Idiomarina loihiensis L2TR: one gene and its partner. The protein of the gene in region 1 interacts with the protein of each later gene in a pairwise test. Links are inferred from orthologs where the notes say so. Each region holds a gene or a part of one and is shown in the gene's direction. Other genes may lie near its edges. The genes, in order: ung and ndk.

Region 1 (8,634 bases):
AGAAGACGAAACCAAGCTGAAAGAATACGTTGAAAGCAAAGGCGCCATATTCATCAGTACGCCGTTTTCCCGCGCCGCCGCCGAGCGTTTAGAGCGCATGGGTGTTGAAGCCTATAAAATTGGCTCTGGCGAATGTAACAACTATCCGTTGCTGGAGCTTGTCGCTTCGTACAAAAAGCCCATTATTCTCAGCACCGGCATGAACGACATTCCGTCTATTGCTAAAGCCGTTGATATTTTCCGTAAGCACGGCGTGCAGTATGCGCTGTTGCATTGCACCAACGTGTACCCAACGCCGGATAACTTAATCCGTTTAGGTGCTATGAACCAGTTGCAGGACGCTTTTGACGACGCGGTTGTCGGTTTGTCTGACCACAGTATTGATAATCTAGCCTGCCTGGGCGCCGTAGCCGTTGGTGCCTCTATTCTGGAGCGTCACTTTACCGACCACAAACAGCGTACCGGACCGGACATTAACTGCTCTATGGACACCGAAGAGTGCCGTTCGTTAATTCAGGAGTCCAAGCGCATGAAAGCCATGCGCGGCGGCCAGAAAGGCGCAGTAGCTGAAGAGCAGGTAACCATCGACTTTGCCTACGCCAGCGTTGTGACCATTAAGCCCATTAAAAAAGGTGAAACCTTTAGCCAGGACAATTTATGGGTTAAACGTCCGGGAACCGGTCAGTTCCTGGCAGACGACTACGAAAACTTAATGGGTAAAACCGCCGCACAAGACATTGAAAACGATGTTCAACTGCGCTCTGAGGATGTTCAGTAATGAAAAAGAAGGTGCTTTTCGTAACCGGTACCCGTGCCGACTTTGGCAAACTGAAAAGTTTAATTGAAGTCACCGATAAAGCGGACGAGTTTGAAGTTCAGCTGTTTATTACCGGCATGCACATGATGTCCCGCTACGGCATGACTTCCATAGAAGTCGAGCGCCTGAAAATAGCTTCCAGCTATAAGTACATTAACCAGACCAAAAACGACACCATGGACGTGGTTCTGGCTAAAACCATTACCGGTTTGTCGGACTACATTCACGAGAATAACCCGGATGTGATTGTGGTTCACGGCGACCGGGTAGAAGCCATGGCTGGTGCCATTGTGGGTAGCCTGAACAACATTCTAGTGGCTCATATTGAAGGCGGCGAGGTGTCGGGCACCATTGACGAGCTTATTCGTCACTCCATATCCAAAATGGCGCACACGCACTTTGTGTCTAACAGCGAAGCGCAGGAGCGACTGGTGCAGCTGGGCGAGGCGAAGTCGTCCATTTTTACCATCGGCTCACCCGACCTCGACGTGATGAATTCACCGAATTTGCCTTCGCTGGAGACTGTAAAAGAAAAGTACGACATTGCGTTTAAAGACTACTCGGTGTTTATGTACCACCCGGTGACCACCGAGCTTGAGTCGCTGGAGTCGAATATCAAATCGACTGTTGATGCCATGCTGGAAAGTGATGAAAACTTTGTGGTGGTGTACCCCAATAACGACCACGGCACCGACACCATTCTGGCGGAGTTAAAGCGCTGCGAGAACCATCCGCGTTTTCGCATTTACCCCAGTATTCGGTTCGAGTACTTTCTGGTGCTGCTGAAAAACGCCAATATGATCATCGGTAATTCAAGCGCTGGCGTTCGCGAAGCGCCGTTTTACGGCATACCCACTATTAACCTGGGCAGCAGACAGCAAAGCCGGGCTACAGCCGAGTCTATCTTAAACGTAGAAGAGCAGACTCCGGCTATTTTAGAAGCCATAAAAACCTTTAAAACCAAACGCTTCGAGCCTTCGTCGGAATTTGGTGATGGCAATAGCGCAGAGGGCTTTATCAGTACCTTGCGATCGGAAGCGTTCTGGGCAATATCCAAGCAAAAAGTTTTTGTAGACTGGGACAAACGTGAAAAAAGTTAATTACTATTTTATTTCATCGCCTCTGCACTTGCTGTTCAGTGTCACTACGGCCCTGAGTCATAAAGACGATGTTAACGTTGCGGTTATCGATTACTACCTTGAAAGCAATCGTCTGTTATTTACTCAGGCGCTGGAAAACAGCTCTATTTTTGAAACCGTTATTAGCTTTAGCGATGCGCACGTAAAAAGTAAGCTCAGTAAGCGTAAAGCACGACTAAAAAGGTTGGCCAATCTGGTTGCAGAACTGCCGCCGTCGCGGGTTTATACCGGCTCTGACCGAAGCGTTGAGTTTCAGTACACTATGCACCTGGCGAACCGCGGGAAAAACAGTGCCGAAGGCCATTATCTGGATGAAGGAACCCAAACCTATTTGGGGCACCGGCACATGCACAGCTTTGTGCACAACTACGTCGACCCTTTATTGAAGAAGCTGGCTTACGGTATGTGGTGGAGCAGTCCGCAGATGATAGGTGCGTCTAAGTGGATATCGACCATTCACGCAACTTTCCCAGAGTTGATACACCCGGTTTTGCGGAACAAGAAAGTTGAGCCTATTTCAAAAGAGGCGTTTAAACTGCCCGAGTTCGATGAGTTTAATAAGAACCTGCTGGCGCTGGCGGATATTGACATAGAGCCGTTAAAGAATGTCGATTACGTTATTATATTAACGGGTGATTCTTTCTATAAAGACGTGAATGAACACCTCGACAGAATGGTGGATATTTTCAGCCGCAAGACCGAGAAAAGCCGCATAGCGTTAAAAGCTCACCCGCGGTCAAACTATATTGAGCACTTTAAACAAAAGCATCCGGAGCTGGTGCATATCGACAATCGGGTTGGGTTTGAGTTGCTGCTGCCGCAGTTTCCCGAGTCCTGTACTTATGTCGGTGACGTCAGCTCAACCTTGTTTACCATCCGCTGGTTGAGCAACAAACAGAATGTTATGGCCGTGAAGCTGGAGCAGAAAACACCCGAGCATTTTTCAGCACCATTGGCTAAATTATTAAGCGAAGTTGACGTAAAACAGTTGAGTTATCAGGAGTTGTAGCCTGACACAAAACAAAGGAATAAGACCATGCCCTGGAGCACTCTTTTAGCCGAAGAAAAGCAGAAGCCTTATTTTCAGCAGCTGTGGCAGCGGGTAGAGCAGGCGCGGCAGGAAACCGTAGTGTATCCGCCCAAAGAAGACGTCTTCAACGCACTTAAGCTCACCGACCCGGAAAACATTAAAGTGGTTATTCTGGGACAGGACCCATACCACGGCCCCGGTCAGGCGCATGGTTTGAGTTTCTCGGTACCCGAAGGCGTCAAGTTTCCGCCGTCGCTGCGTAACATGTTTAAAGCCATAGCCATAGACTACCCGGACACGGTATTGCCACAGCATGGCGATTTAACCAGTTGGGCCGAGCAGGGTGTGTTGTTGCTGAATACGGTACTTACGGTAGAGCAGGGTAATGCGCACAGTCATGCCAGCTGGGGCTGGGAAACCTTCACCGATACCGTTATCAGCAAGGTGTCGGACGCAACCGATCATGTGGTGTTTTTGCTCTGGGGCTCGCATGCGCAGAAGAAAATACCGCTTATTGACGGCAACAAACATTGCATACTGACCGCACCGCATCCATCGCCGCTGTCAGCACATCGCGGGTTCTTCGACGCCAACCATTTCCGCAAAACCAACGATTATTTACAGCAACACGGCCGCCAGCCCATTCGGTGGGTGTAGTTCACGTAACATTAAACAAACCGTTGCAGCAGCTTGGCGACCATGGGGTGTTCGAATGGGCGCTTCAGGGTTATGGCGTAAAAATGCTCGAACACATTGGGCAGAGTTAAATAGCGTTTCAATTGCCCGCTGGTCAACTCGTCCCGAACCACAACGTCCGGAATCACCGCCAGCGCGCCGGTATCCCTGGCTAACAGCCGCAGCATCGCCATATCGTCGGCCTCGGCCAGCACCCGCGGTTGCCAGTTGTATTCCGCACTGAGCATATCGAACGCCGCCCGCAGCGGCATATTTTCCGGCGGTAACACCCAGTTATTATTGCGCAAAGCCACATCGGTTAACTGCTCAATGTCACGACCCGGTGGCCCAATAACAGACACCGGCTGCCTCGCCAGTAAACGGCTCTGCCACAATTGCTTGTCGCTGCCGCGCACACTGGTATTGGCCAGCGCAATATCAATTTGATGATCCGCCAGCTCATTAAATAACTGATCCGGCGTCATAGAATGCAGCCGGTACTGAACGTCCTGCTGATGCACCAGCTCGTGAATAAAAGCTTCCACAAAGTTACGCGACATAGTCGAGGCATGACCAATGCGCACAACCAAATCACTGCCGTCCATGCCTTGCTTTAGCTGGTTAACCAGGTTCTCACCTTCGTGAAAAATTCGGTCGGCATACTGGCGCGCAATGTATCCGGCCTGAGTCAGTACCAACTTACGCCCTGTGCGCTCAAACAGCGGCGTACCCAGCCACTCTTCCAGTTGTTTTATCTGCGCCGACAACGCCGACTGCGACACATGAAGCTTTTGCGCGGTTTGGGTTAAATGCCCGTTTTCTGCCACGTGCCAAAAGTAATAAAGGTGCTTATAATTCATCGGGCTCACCAACCGTTCACTTAAAACGAATGAATTTATAGTTTATATCTATTTTACTTAACATCAAGCCAGCACCCATAATTGCTCCAAACAAGACACACGAGGCGCATTCATGGCGGAATGGTTGACACTATCGGGCATACGACCGGTTTTACTGGTGCTGGTTGCAGTATTAGCATGGGTCGTTACGCGTTACGCCTTCAGAAATTTCCGGCTGGATCCGCGCCGCCGCTCATTCGTCACCAAGCTGGTTGGCTGCCTTATAGCGGTCTTCATTCTTATTGTCAGCAATAACCTTATTGTCTTTTTCGCCGCCTGGATGGCAATAAGCCTGCAGTTGCACAGCCTGCTTATGTTCTACCCCGAACGCGACCGCGCCGTACTGGCTGCGCACAAAAAATTCATTCTGGCACGCTGCTCCGAAACCTTTCTGGGCACGGCGTTTATTATTATGTACTTAACCACCGGCAGTCTGCAGCTGGACACGGTTTTGCAGCAGTTCGGCACTGCCCCCACGCACCTTTCTCAGCACATTGCCGCGCTGTGTCTGGTTATGGCGGCTCTCATTAAATGCGCCCAGCTACCCTTGCACGGCTGGCTCATTCAGGTGGTTGAAGCACCAACCCCGGTTTCTGCTTTACTGCATGCCGGCATTATTAACCTGGGCGGTTTTTTGCTGCTGGCAACCGTACCACTATGGAGTAACAGCGCGCCGGCCGTATGGCTGCTGTGTCTGGTGTCGGCGGCGTCGTGCTGCTTTGCCGCCCTTATTATGGCCACCCGCATTAGCATAAAAGTGCGTTTAGCCTGGTCTACCAGCGCGCAAATGGGGCTTATGCTGCTGGAAATTGGTCTGGGTTATTACGACTTAGCTTTACTGCATCTGGTGGCGCACTCGGTTTATAAAGCCTATGCGTTTTTGTCGGTAAGCGAAGTCGCAATAATAAAGCAGCCTCAGGCCCGGTCGTTGTGGCGTATTGGTGTTGTCTTTATAGCGTTTCAGGGCATTATTGCCGCCGCCTGCTGGTGGTTTCTCGGTAACCCTAAATGGCTTCCGTCGGCGTTACTCGCCATGGCGCTCACCACCTTATGGATGAATCTGCATCAGAAGCTGCTGCGAATTGCGGTGTCGGCGTTAACTGTCGTAGTTTACCTTTTGCTGGGTGCGTTGGCGCATCAGGTTATTGAGCCGCAGCCACCGTTCAGCAGTGTCTGGCTGGAACCCGCGGTAACCCTTATGTTCAACGTCTTCGCCTTTACTTATTGGCTGGTGCATCACACGCCATCGCATCGGCTTAGCCAGCGCTGGTTTATTACCCTAAACGCCGGGTTGTATCTAGACGAATGGTTAACGCGGCTGGTGCTGTGGCTCTGGCCCAGCCACCCCATTCATTACTATCAGCGGCAGGGTCGCATTCAGCGGGAGAAACACTCATGAGCACAGCGAATCGTTTAGCGACTATTGCCGGGCAGGTGAGTAAAGCCATTGCGCCGCAGTGGCCGTTGTCTCAGTGGATAGCGGTTAACCCCTTCTGGCATTACCGCCAACAGCCGGTAGCCGGTGTTGCTGCGCACTGGCGTTACAGTGCCGGAACACGTTTGCTCATGAGCCCGGACTTTTACTGGCAACAATGGCAGCAAAACCGAATAGACGCAGCGCTGGTCACCAACAAAATGGTAAACGAGCTGGAGCAGCGCTCCCTGCTAAAAGCGCAACTGCCGCAGTGGCGTAACCTCAGCCGGTTGGTGGACAAATACACGCGGCGCCGCCGCAAAATGCGCTGGAACGACGAGGTGGTGCTGCAAATTAGTCAAACCTGTGGCTTATTCATGCAGTTTCCAACCCGCTTTCAGCAGGCCGGTAAAGACAGTTCGTTGTATCAGCATTGGCTGACTATTTCGCGTGCCGATCGCGGCATTGAAACCTTAATGGACGAGGCTGAACTCACCGAATTGTTCGCACAATTGCCGGATGACCCACACAAGCTTATTCAAGTGTGCCATGACAACTTTTTAAGTGACGCGTCAGATTACGCTCTACGCTGTTACAGCCAGGCGCTTATCAGTGACTTATGGGGTTGGGCCGCGGCATTTTCCTATCAGGACGCTCGTCAGGACAGCCAGTGGGTATTCGAACTGCTGTGCATTCGGCTGGCCTGGGAATATATTCTGTGGCAGCTGGCCGAGCGCACCAATACTAAGGTTTATCAGCAGCTGCAGCAGGCGCTTAGCGCACAAGTTGAAAATTGTGAAGGGCAGGTGGCTCATATTGAGCAGCACAACAGCTTATTGTGGCAATGGCAGGCGGCTTACGAACGCTCGCAGCTAAACAGGTTGCAGTTTAAATCCGACACAGTAGAAGAGAGCAACGCGCCGGACGTGCAGGCAGTGTTTTGTATCGACGTGCGCTCAGAGCGTTATCGTCGTGCGCTTGAACAGGCCGGAAAAAGCCTGGGCAGCTACGTACAAAGCAAAGGCTTTGCCGGGTTCTTCGGTGTGCCGCTGGCCATTCAGCGCAAAGGTCGCGATGTTCCTCATGTACCGGGGTTACTGCAACCGGCGTACTACATTAAAGCACCGGCGCGTAAGCAATCGGTTGGTTCCTTATTAAGCAATATGTTCAATGCGCCGGTCTCCATGTTTAGCGGCGTAGAGGCGCTGGGGTTAAGTAAACTGAAGTCCTTACTCACTGGTGTGCCCGGACAACTGGCTACGGCTAATAATGCGTATATTGCCGACGGCAGCATTTGTGAGCACAACGGCGAGGCGTCAATGGAATCGCTGGTGGGCATTTGTCAGCAGGCTCTGGCCGGAATGCAGTTTACCCGCTTCGCGAGGCATATTGTGCTGGTCGGGCATGGATCGCATCACAGCAACAATGCTCAACGAGCAGGACTTAACTGTGGCGCCTGCGGTGGTCAAACCGGTGCGTTAAGTGCCCGGGTGTTAGTACGGCTGCTTAATAATCAGAATATTCGTGAGCATTTACGCGAGCAGGGCGTTGCTATTCCCGACGCTACTCAGTTCCATTCCGCTATGCATGAAACCGTAACCGATAAGGTTATCTGGCTGTCCAATACTGTTCCGGACAGCGTCAAACAAGTGTTCCGCGCAGCAACAGAAAAGCTAACCCAGGCCTGCGGCGAGTCAGAAAAAGACCGTAAAACACGTTCCGGCCATTGGGCTGAACTACGCCCGGAATGGGGGCTGGCTGACAACAACGTCTTATTTTTCGGACAGGCTGATCGGCTAACCTCGGCTGATACCATCGGCAGTAATTTTTTGCACGACTACAACAGTATCAATGACCCTGACGGAGAGCTGCTGGCTCAGCTCATGAGCGCTCCGGGGCTGGTCGCTAACTGGATAAACTGGCAGTACTACTGCTCAGTAACCGAGCCCAAACAACTGGGTAGCGGTAATAAGTTGCTGCATAACCGGGTAGCTAACGACATTGGCGTTTTTGAAGGCAACGGTGGCGACTTGCGCCAGGGGCTGGCCTGGCAGTCGGTGCATAACGGTAGTGATTTTGTGCACCGGCCCATGCGCCTGCAGGTTATTGTCGAAGCCGACGAAGCCACCATTCAGCGGGCGCTGGCCAAGGCTGTCGCTTTTAACGAACTCTTTGAACAACAGTGGATCAATCTGCATCGACTGAACGCGCGAGGTGAACTATGTCCAGTGACAACACCAGTAACAGCAAAATGACAGCGACAACCTGTCATACCCTGAAAGCCTTTTATGACTGCGTGCGCTCGCGGCCGTTTAACCAGCCCTTCGCCCTGCGCTACAACGACGGCAGCATCGACCACGGACTAAACTCCGAAGAAGCAGCCAAAGAAAGCCTGCGCGCACACCACAACCCCTACCTCGAACAACCCGTTGTTGTTGAGTGGGGGTGACCACCCGCCTTGTCGCCGGACATGCCCACCATGTACCTGACATGCACGCCATGTAGCCTGACATTTATGTCAGGTGAGATATTGGCCCTGACATAAATGTCAGGCTACATTCACTCGATTGCGTGAATTAGGAGCTGCTATGTTGTTAGAGGCGAAAAACACAAAGGTCATTGGAAAAGTAGCGAAAGTTGTGCGGCAACAGCAAAAGCTG
Region 2 (8,418 bases), 1.6 Mb from region 1 along the record:
AGCGCTAAATACCATAATTAAAAAAGTTGTATCAAAAAAGCAGAGGGTCATAACATGGATCATTCAGAAGAACTGCAAAAGGTTAATGACAAGTCTGGTAAGGGTCGCGCGGCAAAACGTAAATGGCGTGAAATAGAACAACTAAAAGAGAAGTACCGGTTGCGGGAAGAACTCTCTGATATGGATTACTCGCTTGAACTCGATTTAGAAGAAATCGAACTATAAAAAAGAACGCCGTCTGGGTTAGCTCAGACGGCGTTTTGCTTTTGGGCTTACTGCTCTTGTTTTTAGAAAGAGCTTAGCGAATTTGTGCCAGCATTTGTTTTAATGCTTTTGGCGCACCGGCTGCTATATTGCCCGACTGAATGTAGTTGTGGCCACCCTGAAAGTCACTGACTATGCCACCGGCTTCGCGAACCAATAATTCGCCAGCCAACATATCCCAGGGCTTAAGACCCATTTCCCAGAATGCATCGTGGCGTGCTGCCGCAACATAAGCTAAATCTAGTGCTGCTGCGCCTGCGCGACGAACGTCGGCACAGTGCTCAAACAACTTGCTGAACATTTCCAGGTATTCCGGTAAACGGTTTTTCATTTTGAACGGGAAACCCGTTGCTAAAATAGCGCCTTTTAATTCCACTTTAGGTGAAATACGTAAACGACGACCATTTAGCTGCGCACCGGCGCCGCGGGTAGCGGTAAATAATTCTTCGCGCATAGGATCATAAACAACGGCCTGTTGAACAGAGCCTTTGTGAAGCAACGCTATAGAGATACAAAAATGGGGGATACCGCGCATGTAATTGGTCGTGCCGTCTAGCGGATCAATAACCCACTGGAAGTCGTTTTCTTTTCCAGCCTGAGTACCGCTTTCTTCTGCGATGATGCCGTGATCAGGGTAAGACTTTTTGATGGTGTTGATAATAGCCTGCTCTGCGGCTTTATCCATATCAGTAACCCAGTCGTTCAAACCTTTTGATTCGGCTTCAACAGGACTGCCCTGGTCGAAATTTTTAACTAAAATTTTGCCGGCCGCACGCGCTGCGCGCACCGCAATATTTAACATCGGATGCATACCAATTACCTGTGCTGTAAAAGAACAATTTTCGGTCGCGGATCATACCAGTGTTACGGTATCATGCCAAACTTTTCCATAAGCCGAGAAAAACTCAAGGGAAACGCCATGCTTGATAACATTCGTATTGTTCTGGTGAATACGTCTCATACCGGAAACATAGGCTCTGTCGCCCGTGCCATGAAGACTATGGGGTTGTCTAAACTAACCTTAGTCGACCCTGTGCAGGAGCCTGACAGTCACGCATCGGCGTTGGCCGCTGGCGCAACCGATATTCTGGCGTCGGCGACTATTGTGGATACTTTGCAGGAGGCGATTGCCGACTGTGGTCTGGTTATTGCCACCAGTGCCCGGAATCGAACTTTAGACTGGCCGCTGCTAGGCCCGCGAGAGTGTGCGGCAAAAGTATTGGAGGAGACCAGCCAGCATCAGGTTGCTCTGGTATTTGGCCGTGAAAACAGTGGATTAACCAACGAAGAGCTACAGCAAAGTCAGTTTCACTTACACATACCAACTAACCCCGATTACAGTTCACTGAATCTGGCTATGGCGGTGCAGACTGTGAGTTATGAATTACGCATGCAGTGGCTTGAATCGAAACAACGCGCTCCGGAAAATTTACCGGAGTACCCGCGCGCTGAAGATTTAGAACGGTTTTATGAGCATCTTGAAAAGACTCTGGGTCAGACTGGGTTCATTGTTCCTCAGCACCCCGGACAAGTCATGACGAAATTGCGTCGTTTATTTAACCGAGCCCGCCCGGAAGAAAATGAAATTAATATTTTACGTGGCATCTTAGCCTCTGTGGACAAATCAACGGGTAATACTTGACTAAAATAGTCGGGAATGTAGAATCTCAATACATTAACGATGAATTAAACAGCAGAGGAAACCACCATGCGCCTGACGTCAAAAGGTCGATACGCAGTAACAGCTATGCTGGACGTTGCGCTTTTTACGGCAAATGGTCCCGTGCCGTTAGCGGATATTTCTGAGCGTCAGGGAATATCTCTGTCGTATTTAGAGCAGTTGTTTTCGCGCTTACGTAAGCATGGGTTGGTGGACAGTGTGCGAGGTCCCGGTGGTGGTTATCGTCTGGGCTGTGCCGCAAACGATATTTCTGTTGGTGCCGTTATTCACGCGGTAGACGAGTCAATTGATGCAACACGTTGTCAGGGTAAAGCTAACTGTCAGGGCGGCGAACGTTGTTTGACCCACTCTTTGTGGGAAGGGTTAAGCGACAGAATATCCGACTTTCTCGACGGTATTACGCTGGCCGAGTTGATGAAGAAAGAGGACGTCGGTGACGTTCTGAATAGGCAGAATGCGTTGCATAACCACAGTGAAGAAGAGATTAAGTTAAACTCTCACCTATAATATTGCCTTTAAGTTGTCAGGAGCAAGCAAGTGTCTAAGTTACCTCTTTATTTTGATTATGCTGCAACCACGCCGGTAGACCCTGTTGTAGCAGAAAAAATGATGGGATGTTTAACGCAGGATGGCTTGTTTGGTAACCCGGCATCGCGTTCGCATAAGTACGGCTGGCAGGCAGAAGAAGCTGTCGATATTGCCCGGAATCAGGTTGCTGACCTTATTAATGCCGACGCGCGCGAAATTGTTTTTACCTCAGGTGCGACTGAGTCAGATAACCTCGCCATAAAAGGCGCAGCTCAGTATTACTCAGATAAAGGCAAACACGTTATTACACTTAAAACCGAGCACAAAGCGGTTTTAGATACCTGTGCGCAGCTGGAAAAAGAAGGCTTTGAAGTGACGTATCTGGATGTCGGAACAGACGGCTTGCTGGATATGGATTTGTTCCGCTCAGCCTTGCGCGAAGATACGGTGTTAGTGAGCGTAATGCTGGTTAATAACGAAATAGGTGTGCTTCAGGATATAACCACTATAGGTCAATTGTGCCGTGAAAATGGCACAATATTTCATGTTGATGCTGCACAGGCCGCCGGAAAACTTCCGATGAATATGGTCACGTTACCTGTTGATTTAATGTCACTTTCTGCGCACAAGATGTATGGCCCTAAAGGTATTGGCGCATTGTATGTACGCCGCACTCCGCGAGTTCGGCTGCTGGCGCAAATGCATGGCGGGGGTCATGAGCGTGGCATGCGCTCAGGCACGTTACCAACTCACCAAATTGTCGGTATGGGTGTAGCGGCGGAACTGGCTCTTAACGAGCTGGAACTGGAGCCCGCACGAATTGAAAACTTGCGTCAGCGACTATGGAAAGGGGTTAGCCAGTTAGAAGGTGTAACTTTGAATGGCTCTGACCAGCAACGGGTTCCGCATATTACTAACATCAGTTTTGCCGGAGTTGATGGTGAACTGTTGCTAATGGCGTTAAAAGATCTTGCGCTCTCATCGGGCTCGGCCTGTACGTCGGCCAGTGTTGAACCCTCGTATGTGTTAAGAGCATTAGGCGTTGAACATGAGCTGGCAATGAGTTCATTGCGCTTTAGTATTGGGCGTTACACGTCCGAAGCAGATATCGATAGTGCGGTAGAGCTTATCCACCGCACTATCGGAACCTTAAGAGGCGCTGCTTAGTCCTTAAGCAGGCCAGCAAAGGTTTTACGGAACTTAGCCAGCTTCGGTGAAATTACCGCCTGACAATACGGGTTTTCCGGGTTTCTGGCGTAGTAGTTTTCGTGGTAATTCTCTGCCGGGTAAAAAGTCCCTAACTCAGTCACTTCCGTTACGATAGGAGCTGCAAATGCTGCATCGGCTTCAAGTTCCGCAATAATACTTTCCGCTTCACGTTTTTGCGCGTCGTTATGATAAAAAATTGATGTGCGATATTGAGTACCCACATCGTTACCCTGACGATTCACCTGAGTTGGATCGTGCAAAGTGAAAAAGATTTCTAAGATTTGACGGTAAGAGATCTGCTCTGGATCGTACTGGAGTTGTGCAACTTCGGCATGTCCTGTTTCGCCACTGCAAACCTGCTCGTAAGTTGGATCGATGGTATGCCCGCCAGTGTAGCCCGATTTAACCGACTGAATGCCTTTTACCTGAAGGAAGGCTGACTCAACACACCAGAAGCAACCCCCACCAAGAGTGGCTTGTTCATATTCATTGTTCGCCATGTCAGAACTCCTTATCGTCAAATAGACGTCTATATGGCTATATAAGTTCTCTCATCCTAGCTGAGAATGAATGAAAAAACAATCACTGGGTATTCGATTTCTGCGCCGATCTCACGTATAATCCGCGCGACTGATTTATCCCTTAATTTTATTGGAGTTTATAACCATGGCTTTAGAGCGCACTCTATCAATTATCAAGCCTGATGCAGTTGCAAAAAACTTAATCGGCGCTATCTATAACCGTTTTGAATCTGCTGGTCTTCGCATTGTTGGTGCTAAAATGATGCACTTAAGCAAAGAACAGGCAGAAGGTTTCTACGCAGAACACAAAGAACGTCCTTTCTTTGGCGCTTTGGTTGAATTCATGACTTCAGGCCCTATCGTTGTTCAGGTTCTTGAAGGTGAAGACGCTGTACGTAAGAACCGCGACATCATGGGTGCTACGAATCCTGCAGAAGCACTGGCAGGAACTATTCGTGCCGACTATGCTGAAACTATAGACGAAAATGCGGTACATGGTTCAGATGCAACTGAATCTGCTGCACGTGAAATCTCTTACTTCTTCAGCGACGAAGAAGTTTGCCAGCGCACTCGCTAAGACTGTATTCGAATGTAGCCTGATGCTATTGCATCAGGTGAGAGCCTGACGGAAACGTCAGGCTGCATCAGAAAACCGGAGCTTTATGACCAACGCAATAGATAAAAAAGTGAACTTACTCGACCTGAATCGTGAGGGAATTAAAGAGTTCTTTCGTGAAATGGGTGAGAAACCATTTCGTGCTGAACAAGTAATGAAGTGGCTGTATCACTTTTGTGTCGATGACTTTGATGAGATGACCAATCTTAATAAAGCCTTGCGTGAAAAGCTCAAGCAAGTCGCTGAAATACGCGCGCCTGAAGTTCGCGAACAGCAGCAGTCATCGGACGGTACGATTAAGTTCGCCATGACCCTGTTTGACGGTCAGGACGTGGAAACAGTATGGATACCCGAGGGTGATCGCGCTACTTTGTGCGTGTCTTCTCAGGTTGGTTGTGCATTAGAATGCACTTTCTGCTCAACCGGGGCTCAAGGCTTTAACCGTAACCTCAGTGTGGCAGAAATCATCGGTCAGGTATGGCGGGTGAATCAGCTGTTAGGGGCTTATGGCAAGACCGGAATTAAACCCGTAACGAACGTGGTTATGATGGGCATGGGGGAACCTTTGCTTAACTTAAACAATGTAGTTCCGGCAATGGAGCTAATGTTAGATGACCTGGGTTTCGGTTTATCCAAACGCCGCGTTACGTTAAGTACTTCAGGTGTTGTTCCTGCGTTGGAAAAACTGCGTGAACGCATTGATGTGATGTTGGCTATTTCGTTGCACGCGCCAGACGATGAGTTGCGCAACGAGATTGTACCTATTAATAAGAAGTACAATATTGAAGAATTTCTGGCATCCAGCCGTCGTTATGTTGAGCAGTCAAAAGCTCAGCGTAAAGTAACGGTAGAGTATGTCATGCTGGACCATGTGAACGATTCAACCGATCAGGCACATGCGCTGGCAAAAACCTTAAAAGATACCCCGAGTAAAATTAATCTTATTCCATTTAATCCTTTCCCGGGTTCGGACTACGGACGCTCCAGTAACTCGCGAATTGACCGTTTTGCCAAAGTGCTTATGGAGTACGGTTTGACGGTAATGGTACGGAAGACTCGTGGGGATGATATCGATGCAGCTTGCGGGCAATTAGTGGGCGATGTCATCGATCGTACAAAACGTATACTGAAACGTCAGCAGAAACAGCGTGGTGGGGAAGCAATAGCTGTAAAGACCACGTAAATTAACAGAATCGCAGGCACAAGGAGTGTGATAATGCGAACCGCTTTATTATTGATAGCCGCAGCGCTATATGGTTGTACCGCTAACCCTGAACAGTCGGTATCTGTGGGTAATGATGTACGGTTGCAGCTTGGACTTGCTTATTTGGCGCAAGGGAAATTGAAGCTTGCGCATCCGCATTTGCAAACCGCATTGACGAACAATCCCCGGTCTCTGGATGCCAATCTTGCCTTAGGGCAATGGTATTTAGCGACAAATGACGTTGATTCTGCTTTGTCACTTTACCAACAGACATTATCATGGCAACCTATGAGCGGTGCATTGTACAATAACTATGCGGTTGCACTGTGTGTGGCTGGTGACTGGGAAAAAGCACTCAGGTATTTTGATAAAGTGACATTGGATCCAGTGTATCCACATCATGCCAGAGCTGAGGCCAATAAAGCCGAATGTCTGGCTCGGGTAGGTCACGACGCAGCTCAACCATAACAGGGAAACCCCTTACAATCATGACTGCTGAAAACGAATCAACACAAGATAACAAAAAGCCAGAATCGGAAGCGGCACAAGAAACAGAGCAAAAGCCGAGTAAAGGTCCTGGTGAAATTCTGAGAGAAGCCCGTGAAGCTAAAGGTTTAGAGCAACGCGAGGTTGCAGACCAGTTGCGTTTGCGAAAGCAGATTATTGAATTACTGGAAGCCGATGATTATTCAACTTTCTCTACGGCAACCTTTATTAAAGGTTATTTACGCTCTTACGCCAAACTGCTTGATTTAGACGATACCGAGCTGTTTGAGGCTTATAAAGCCAGAGGCTATAAAGAAGTTGAAAGCAGCCAGATGCAGAGCTTCTCAAGACGTAAAAAGCATGAAGAAAGCGACAACCGCTTAATGTTAATTACTTATGTGGTTATCATTATTGTTGTGGCCTTGGTTATTTGGTGGTGGCAAGAGCCGGATCTTGGTTTTAGTGAAGGCGAAACTGGCACGCAGGAAAGTTCAGAAGTTTCTCCGGTAAATACTGATGATGAAGCTGATAACGTCGGTGATATTGAAATTTCAAACCAGCCGACAGAGCCACAAATTGCGCCGAATGAAGATGAAGCTATATTAGAGTCAGAAGTTGAAGCTGATGACACGAATGTTGCGGTCGAGTCGGTACAAGAACCCGTTAGTGAAAGCGGCGAGAATGACAACGAGAATAACGACGAATCGCAGGCCGCTAACACTGATTCGGCGGCTAATGATGTTAACGATACCCAAGAGTTACCAACTGAAACTGCCGAGCAGACAGATAACCAAGCTGAAACTTCGGTCGAGTCAGAAGCTGTTGAGCCGTCGCCGCAACCAGAAGCGGTTTCAGCCAGCCTGGTGTTAGAGTTTAATGAAGAATGCTGGGTTAAAATTGATGATGCTTCCGGTGAAACTCAGGCTGTTGGTGTAAAAGCTGCAGGCTACCGTATGCCAGTCCCTGGCGAAGCGCCTTTTTCAGTAACACTGTGTAAACCTGAAGCTGTTAATGTCAGCTTTAACGGTAATGCCTTTAATATGGACCAGTTCCGGACTGGTCGTGTCGCGCGCTTTACCGTACCGTCAGAAGAGCAGTAGAGGTCAATTTAAGGTTATGATGCACGAAAATCCAATTAAACGCCGTCCTTCACGCCGCTTGTATGTAGGTAATGTGCCTATTGGCGATGGCGCACCGATTGCTGTGCAGTCCATGACAAATACTGAAACAACCGATGTTGATGCGACCGTAGCGCAAATCGAAGCGCTGGCTCAAGCTGGTGCCGATATTGTTCGTGTGTCTGTACCAACAATGGAAGCCGCCGAAGCTTTTAAGCAAATAAAGCAGCGCAGCCCAGTGCCTTTAGTTACTGACATTCATTTTGATTACCGTATTGCGCTTAAAGTTGCCGAATATGGCGCGGATTGCCTACGTATTAATCCGGGCAATATTGGTCACGAAGACAGAATTAAAGCCGTAGTCGATGCAGCACGTGAACGTAACATTCCAATTCGTATTGGGGTTAATGGCGGTTCACTAGAAAAAGATCTGCAAGAAAAATACGGAGAACCGACAGCTGAGGCGTTAGTTGAATCCGCAATGCGGCATGTCAATATTCTCTATAAGCTGGACTTTTACGATTTTAAAGTCAGCGTTAAAGCTTCCGATGTATTTTTAGCCGTTGAATCGTATCGCTTACTGGCACAAAAAATTGATCAGCCTTTGCACTTAGGCATTACAGAAGCCGGTGGTAAGCGCAGCGGTGCGGTGAAGTCGTCAGTTGGTTTAGGCATGTTGCTGGCTGAAGGTATTGGCGACACGTTGCGGGTGTCCCTTGCTGCCGATCCGGTTGAAGAAATTAAAGTGGGTTTTGATATATTAAAGTCACTGCGTATTCGCGCGCGGGGTA

What was found.
Region 2: the proteins of ung (region 1) and ndk interact in binary tests that used the Escherichia coli proteins (3 or more experiments, as listed by UniProt). The link is inferred for Idiomarina loihiensis L2TR from one-to-one orthologs.

What each region holds. Positions count from the first base shown.
Region 1 is NC_006512.1:545,357-553,990, forward strand. The notes cover bases 1,897-4,817. They hold ung (uracil-DNA glycosylase), read left to right. Parts: upstream 1,897-2,992; coding sequence 2,993-3,643; downstream 3,644-4,817. Other genes in these bases: neuC (UDP-N-acetylglucosamine 2-epimerase), read left to right, coding at 1,897-1,917; IL_RS02645 (polysialyltransferase family glycosyltransferase), read left to right, coding at 1,904-2,965; IL_RS02655 (LysR family transcriptional regulator), read right to left, coding at 3,655-4,521; IL_RS02660 (NADH-quinone oxidoreductase subunit L), read left to right, coding at 4,634-4,817. Outside these bases: neuB (N-acetylneuraminate synthase), read left to right, coding at 1-778; more of neuC, read left to right, coding at 778-1,896; more of IL_RS02660, read left to right, coding at 4,818-5,959; IL_RS02665 (putative inorganic carbon transporter subunit DabA), read left to right, coding at 5,956-8,229; IL_RS02670 (hypothetical protein), read left to right, coding at 8,196-8,423; IL_RS02675 (helix-turn-helix domain-containing protein), read left to right, coding at 8,563-8,634. UniProt on the Escherichia coli protein: Excises uracil residues from the DNA which can arise as a result of misincorporation of dUMP residues by DNA polymerase or due to deamination of cytosine.
Region 2 is NC_006512.1:2,177,542-2,185,959, reverse strand. The notes cover bases 3,360-6,064. They hold ndk (nucleoside-diphosphate kinase), read left to right. Parts: upstream 3,360-4,348; coding sequence 4,349-4,780; downstream 4,781-6,064. Other genes in these bases: IL_RS10460 (tetratricopeptide repeat protein), read left to right, coding at 6,036-6,064; IL_RS10465 (bifunctional tRNA (adenosine(37)-C2)-methyltransferase TrmG/ribosomal RNA large subunit methyltransferase RlmN), read left to right, coding at 4,866-6,002; msrA (peptide-methionine (S)-S-oxide reductase MsrA), read right to left, coding at 3,637-4,182; IL_RS10480 (IscS subfamily cysteine desulfurase), read left to right, coding at 3,360-3,640. Outside these bases: IL_RS13665 (DUF3545 family protein), read left to right, coding at 55-225; suhB (inositol-1-monophosphatase), read right to left, coding at 299-1,075; tRNA (cytosine(32)/uridine(32)-2'-O)-methyltransferase TrmJ, read left to right, coding at 1,184-1,906; Fe-S cluster assembly transcriptional regulator IscR, read left to right, coding at 1,973-2,452; more of IL_RS10480, read left to right, coding at 2,483-3,359; more of IL_RS10460, read left to right, coding at 6,065-6,491; IL_RS10455 (RodZ domain-containing protein), read left to right, coding at 6,512-7,609; ispG (flavodoxin-dependent (E)-4-hydroxy-3-methylbut-2-enyl-diphosphate synthase), read left to right, coding at 7,626-8,418. UniProt on the Escherichia coli protein: Major role in the synthesis of nucleoside triphosphates other than ATP. The ATP gamma phosphate is transferred to the NDP beta phosphate via a ping-pong mechanism, using a phosphorylated active-site intermediate.